Regions from separate parts of the Sphingomonas sp. VDB2 genome, predicted to be linked through region 1. Evidence: predicted binding sites of a transcription regulator. Region 1 holds the regulator's gene; each other region holds the start of a gene.
What was found. Region 1 encodes LexA, which represses DNA repair genes until DNA is damaged. Its sites were predicted from a motif close to GTTCCNCNCTTGTTCT; they were not measured.
Positions count from the first base shown of each region.

Region 2: ABT375_RS13005 (MmcB family DNA repair protein) is a predicted target of LexA. The motif match lies at 1,234-1,249, and genes of this name have one in related genera.
Region 3: ABT375_RS03570 (PA0069 family radical SAM protein) is a predicted target of LexA. The motif match lies at 1,257-1,272, and genes of this name have one in related genera.

Region 1 covers NZ_CP159615.1:853,765-856,031, reverse strand. Annotated here, with positions in the region: gene ABT375_RS04310 (ComEC/Rec2 family competence protein) at 1-613, shown strand, start outside; gene lexA (transcriptional repressor LexA) at 604-1,281, opposite strand; gene glp (gephyrin-like molybdotransferase Glp) at 1,351-2,267, opposite strand, start outside.
Region 2 covers NZ_CP159615.1:2,601,298-2,603,564, reverse strand. Annotated here, with positions in the region: gene ABT375_RS13010 (ankyrin repeat domain-containing protein) at 1-598, shown strand, start outside; gene ABT375_RS13005 (MmcB family DNA repair protein) at 722-1,222, opposite strand; gene ABT375_RS13000 (cell wall hydrolase) at 1,331-1,996, opposite strand; gene ABT375_RS12995 (DUF1491 family protein) at 2,172-2,267, opposite strand, start outside.
Region 3 covers NZ_CP159615.1:697,009-699,275, reverse strand. Annotated here, with positions in the region: gene ABT375_RS03580 (lytic transglycosylase domain-containing protein) at 1-643, shown strand, start outside; gene moaB (molybdenum cofactor biosynthesis protein B) at 643-1,170, shown strand; gene ABT375_RS03570 (PA0069 family radical SAM protein) at 1,281-2,267, shown strand, end outside.

The sequences.
Region 1 (2,267 bases):
GGGGCTATTCGGTATCACGGTCGTCGGGCTGCTCTGGTGCCTGTTGTGGCGGACGGGGTGGCGATGGCTGGGACTTGCGCCGGTGCTGATCGGCGTGGCGGTCACCTTTACCGCCGCGCCGCCCGATATCCTGATTACCGGCGACGGGCGGCATGTCGCCGTGCGGACGGGAAAGGGCATGGCGATATTGCGCGATCGGGCGGGGGATTATGTGCGGGACGTGCTGTCGGAAAGTGCAGGTTATGACGGCGAACTGGCGGCGATCGCGGATTTGCCGGACGCACGCTGTTCGCGCGATCTGTGCGCTGTCGGCGTGAAGGACGGCAATGGCCGTAGCTGGCGGCTGCTCTTCACCCGCAGCACAGTGCTGATCGAGCGGTCCGACTTCGCCCGCGATTGCGCCGCGGCGGACATCGTCGTCAGCGATCGGGGGCTACCGCGCTGGTGTCATCCGCGCTGGATGAAGATCGACCGCCGGTTGCTGGCACGGACCGGCGGCCTGTCCATCACCCTGGCAAAGGGCGAAGTTCACACCGTCCATCGAGTCGGCGACGCACATCCCTGGATCGTTCGCCCACCCCGTGGATCAGGACGACCCAAATCTCAATTATAGCGGCGCAGCAGCCCTGCCAGCTTGCCCTGGATGCGGACCTGCCGCGGGTCGTAGATCTGCGGTTCATAAGCGGAATTGGCCGGATCGAGCCGGACGCGGCTGCCCTCGCGGCGGAAATATTTGAGCGTGGCTTCCGCTTCGTCGATCAACGCCACGACGATCTGACCTTCGCGCGCGACGTCGGTGCGCTGGATCAGGGCGAAGTCACCGTCGAGAATGCCCGCCTCCATCATCGAATCGCCCGACACTTCCAGCGCATAATGATCGCCCGCACCCAACAGCGCGGCCGGCACGGAGAGCATGGTCTGCCCCTCCATCGCCTCGATCGGCACGCCGGCCGCGATCCGGCCGTGCATCGGGATTTCGATCACGTCATTGGCGGCGATCGGAACAGGCGCCGCGACCTTGGGTTTGAGCGCAACGACTGGCGCGGGCACCGGCGCACGATGCATCGCGTCGGGCAGCTTCAGCACTTCCAGCGCACGGGCGCGATTGGGCAGGCGGCGGATGAACCCGCGCTCCTCCAGGGCATTGATAAGCCGGTGGATGCCGGACTTGGACCGCAGGTCCAGCGCGTCCTTCATTTCCTCGAACGAGGGCGAAACGCCGCCTTCGTCCAATCGGGTCTGAATGAAGCTCAGCAATTCCTGCTGCTTGGGCGTCAACATCGCGGTCCTCCGTGGAACGTATGAGGAACGCATAGGAAACAGATGAAGGTTAGTCAAGCACCGAACATGTCAGGGCATCGGCAGGATCACCACCCGATCGCCCGGTGCGGCCGGTGGCGATCCGGCCGGGCGCAGGATCAGGCAGTCGGCTTTCGCCATGGCGGCGGTGGCGGCGCTGTCCTGCGACGTCACCGACACGATGCCGTCCTGCCCGCGCCAGGCGCGGAGATAATCGTCGCGATCGCCAGTGGTCGGGAGAGGAGAGGCGAGTGGCGCGTCGCTCATGGGCGGAAGCGGATCGCGCGCGCCGCCCAGATGCCGGACCAGCGGGAGCAGGAACAGCGTCGCCGTGACGAAAGCCGAAACGGGATTGCCCGGAAGGCCCAGGAACAGCGTATCGCCGATGCGACCGGCCATCAGCGGTTTGCCCGGCCGCATGTTGATCTTCCAGAAATCGAGCGCACCGCCCGCCTTAATGAAGGCGGGCCGCACCAGATCATGGTCGCCGACGGAGGCGCCCCCGGTCGAGACAATGATGTCCGCCGTCCGCGCCCGATCGAGCGCGGCCGCCATGGCGTCGAGATCGTCCGGTACGATGCCGAGGTCGATGACGGCGCAGGGCAGGGCGGCGAGCAGGGCGGCAAGCATCGGCGCGTTGGAGGAAGGCAGGAAACCCGGCGGCGTCGGGGCGCCGGGCGGCACCAGTTCATTGCCGGTGGAGAGCAAAGCGACCTTCGGCCGCCCACCCACCGGCACGGCGCCATGACCGCCCAGCACGGCCAGCGCGATCTGCGCCGGACCGAGGCGGCTGCCTGCCTCCAGCAACAGGGCGTCCTGCGCAAAGTCGGAGGCGGCGCTACGGACATGGCGGCCGGCGGGCAGCGGATCGGCGCTGGCGGTCAGCCGATCGCCGTCGCGGGCCGCATTTTCCTGGATCAATATGGCGTCGGCACCGGGCGGCAGCGGCGCGCCGGTGAAGATGCGGC
Region 2 (2,267 bases), 1.7 Mb from region 1:
TTTTTCCGCATTGCTGGGTTCGCTGGCGCTGGCGCTGCTGGTTCCCGGTCCCGCCCAGGCGCAATTTTCGGACAATTACAATTTTCTGAAGGCGGTGAAGGACAAGGATGGGGAGAAGGTCACCAACCTGCTCCAGAAACCCGGCTCCACCGTCATCAACAGCCGCGACGTATCGACCGGCGAAAATGCGCTGCACATCCTCGTCGCCCGGCGCGATGGAACCTGGCTGACCTTCCTGTTGTCGAAGGGCGCCAATCCCAACCTGACCGACAATGACGGCAACAGCCCGCTGATGGATGCGGTGCAGGGCCGGTTCGAGGAAGGCGTGCGCACGCTGCTCGCCTACAAGGCGCAGGTCGACAAGGTGAATGATAGCGGCGAAACCCCGCTGATCCGCGCGGTGCAGCTGCGCGACGTCGGTCTGGTCCGCCTGCTGGTGGCGCAGGGCGCCAATCCGGAGAAGCGCGACACCATCGCCGGCATGTCCGCCCGCGACTATGCCAAGCGCGACGGCCGCACCCCCGGCCTCACCGAAGCGCTCGACGCCGCCAAACCCGCAGCCGCGCCCAAGGGGCCGGTACAAGGCCCGGTGTTTTAGGGGACGCGGAAGGTCGGCTTTACCCAACGTCATGCCAGCGAAGGTCGTTAAGAGGCGCGTGACTCTCAACGACCTTCGCAGGAGTTACGACAGTCGGTGACCAAGAATGGTCGTCTATGGCCTTCAACCTCCCCAGCCCAGCTCGGCCGCATGGTCCGGATCGCTGAGCGCCGTCAACCGCCGGGCGGCGCGCCGGGCGAAGCGCAGCGTCTCCGCCTTGCGCCGAGCCGCCGCCAGCGGCTCCACCGGGGCCGGGCGCACCAGTTCAGCGTCATATTGGTCCGCGACGATCAGACCAGTGCGCGTCGGCCACAGCGCCTCGCTCTCGAACGGGCCAAGGTCGAACCCCGCCGGCACCGCCCAGAAGAAGCGGTCGCAATAGTCGAAATAGTCGGGCCATTTCATGTCGCCCAGCAGATCGGCGCGGCTGCACTTGATCTCGACGATGGTCAGCCGTCCCGCGCCGTCGATCGCCATGATGTCGGCGCGGCGCCCGTTGGGCAGCGGCACTTCCAATATACCGCTCATGTCGTGGCGGAAGAAGAGCCGCAACGTGCCGCGCGCCACCGCCATTGCGGTGCCGTCGGTCAGCGGCGAACAGGTGTCGACAGGGGCGCTATTCATCGGCCCATCTTAGAACAGGACAGGAACAAATGAAAAGGCCGATTCGGACGAACCGAACCGGCCTGACGCTTTCGCTATCGCGAACCGGCGCGTTCCCGCGCCCGCTCCTCACCGATAGAAGATATGATTGTCGATCATCGCCAGCTTGGCCTTGCCCCAGCCCGGCGAAACCCGGCGGGCGTGGAAGAAGAGCGCGCCTTCCGCGCGGCTGTCCCAGCTGTCGTTCATCGCGATCTGGGCGATGGCGACGGCTTCGCGCCAGCTACGGCTGTCGGCGCGTACGGCCGGCATCGAATGGCCCCGCACGAAGCTGAACTGGCTGGGCTGATAGACGACGCCGCACAGGCTGTCGGCGAAGCGGCCGGACTTGGCCCGGTTGATGATGACGCGGGCGACGGCCAGCTGGCCTTCCAGGCTTTCGCCCTTGGATTCGAAATAGACCGCGCCGGCCAGGCAATGCATGTCGCCTTCCAGCTCCTCGGGTGCGCCCTGGGCGTCGACCAGAGCAGCGAGGCTGGTTGCCTGCGTGTCGGAATCGGTGGAAAATTCGGTTGTGGCCTTGTTGGCCGATGCCAGCGGCTGCGTGACTTCACGCGGCGCGGCGAAAATGACGGCGGACTGCGCGCCAGTCGGAGACGTTTGCGGGAACGTCCGGGGGAGAGAGGTGGCCGTGGCGATCGATTCGCCAGCGACCGACATGTCGGACGCCGTGACCGCCGCGGCGGCGGACAGGGCAAAGGCTGCGGCGATGGCAGCTTTCAGACGAAAACTCATTACTACTCAAAAACATGCGGTTATTGGCCAGCAACGTCGTTTTCAACACATATTCTATGACGTTCGGCCGCCCCCCGTCTGCGTGTTTACCGGCCCCGCCCCCCAATGGGCGAATTCGGCAACCTGCGCGTTGGCGTGGGCGGCCTGTGCCCAAACCATTGCGATGAGTCAACGATCAGCAGAGTGTTTCAGCGGCAAACCGTTCCGCTTCCGGGATGTCGAGTTCTATTATCCACAGGTCGGGGTCCGACTTGCGCCGGCGCGCCACATA
Region 3 (2,267 bases), 160 kb from region 1:
CGCGACCCAGCTCTGGCTCGCCCATAACGGCCCGGCGGGCAAGCAGCCCGACAGCTTCGCCCGCTTCCCCGCGCCGGACTGGCGCCCCGATGGCGGCTGGCGCGTCGATCCCTCGCTCATTTACGCCCACACGCTCCAGGAATCGGGCTTCCGCTCGGACGTCGTCAGCAGCGCGGGTGCGCGCGGCCTGATGCAGGTCCGTCCCGGCACCGCCGGCGATGTGGGCCTCACCAACGCATCGCAACTCTTCGTGCCGTCCACCAACATGGAATATGGCCAACGCTATCTGGAATCGCTGCGCGACATGAGCGCGACCGGTGGCCTGCTGCCCAAGGTAATGGCCGCCTATAATGCCGGCCCGCAGCCGGTCGATCGCTGGAACACGCAGGTCCATGACAAGGGCGATCCGCTGCTCTTCATGGAATCGCTGCCCTATTATGAAACCCGCGCCTATGTGAACATCGTCATGCGCAACTACTGGATGTACCAGATCCAGGCGAAGGGCAGCGCCGATTGCCTGACCGGCATGGCGCAGGGCATGTGGCCGACCTTCCCCAATGCCAAGGGCGTGAAGCTGGTACGGCTCAGCAAGGCCGACGGCCGCGCCCAGCCTTCCGCCGCCATGGGTGGCGGTTCCGACTGATGCCGATCGACGAGGGCCGGGCCTTCATTCCCGTCCGGATCGCCGTCCTCACCGTCTCCGACACACGCGGCCTCGCCGAGGACCGCTCCGGCGATGCGCTGATCGAACGGCTGGAAAGCGCCGGCCACATTCTCGCCGCCCGCTATATCGAGCGCGACGACCGGTCCGCCATCGTCGCCCGCCTCCATGCCTGGATCGACGATCCGCAGATTGACGTCATCCTCACCACCGGCGGCACCGGCGTCACCGGCCGCGACGTCACGCCCGAAGCCCTCGCCCAGGTGCAGGACAAGGAAATCCCCGGTTTCGGCGAACTGTTCCGCTGGCTCAGTTACCAGAGCATCGGCACCTCCACCATCCAGTCCCGCGCCACCGCCTGCGTCGCGCGCGGCACCTATATCTTCGCGCTGCCCGGCTCGACCGGCGCGGTGAAGGACGCCTGGGACGGTATCCTCGTCACCCAACTCGACAGCCGTTTCCGCCCCTGCAACTTCGTCGAACTGATGCCGCGGCTGATGGAGCGTTAAGGCCGATCCGGCATTTCATTAGTTAGCCAATTAATGAAATGCCGGTGCCGTACTGCTGTTGCACTTGTCGTCTCAATTGACACGTTGTTCCTTATATGTTCTTGTGCGCCATGGCGATCGAAAGGGGCAGAGGCGCAACGCTGAACGGCGACAGCCACCGCTTCAACCTCCCCCAGCGGGAGGCCGACGGCGACTGGCTCGATACGGTCGAGCAACTGGACGGCCCTGTCCCGCGCCGCCGCACCCAGGTCACGGTCGAACATCCCCGCACGATCCTCACGCGCAACGCCAGCCCCGACATCGGCTTTTCCCAATCGATCAACGCCTATCGGGGGTGCGAACATGGCTGCATCTATTGCTTCGCGCGCCCGTCCCATGCCTATCACGACCTGTCCCCCGGCCTCGATTTCGAAACCAGATTGTTCGCCAAGCCCGATGCCGCAAAACTGCTGCGCGCCGAACTGTCGAAGCGCAACTATGTCGTCGCGCCCATCGCCATGGGCACGAACACCGACCCCTATCAACCGATCGAAAAGGATTGGCGGATCACGCGGGATATATTGGAATTGCTGGTCGAAACCCGCCACCCGACCTTCATCACCACCAAGTCCGACCGCATAGTGCGCGACATCGACCTGCTCGCCGATCTGGCGCGCGACCGGCTGGTTGCCGTCATGCTCTCCGTCACCAGCCTTGACCCCGCTATCGCCCGCACCCTGGAACCCCGCGCGCCGCATCCGCTGCGCCGGATCGAGGCGATCCGCCAGCTATCGGCCGCCGGCATCCCCGTCACCGCCAGCATCTCGCCGGTCATCCCCGCCATCACCGACCATGAGATCGAAGCGCTGGTCGCCCACGTCGCGCAGGCGGGCGCGCGGGAGGTCAGCTACATCCCCGTCCGCTTGCCGCACGAGGTCGCGCCGCTGTTCCGCGCATGGCTGGACGCCCATTATCCCGATCGCGCGGCCAAGGTGATGGCGATCATCCGCGACCTGCGCGGCGGCCGCGACAACGACCCCGATTTCGGCACCCGGATGCGCGGACAGGGCGTCTGGGCCGACCTCATCCGCACCCGCTTCAGCAAGGCCCGCAAACGC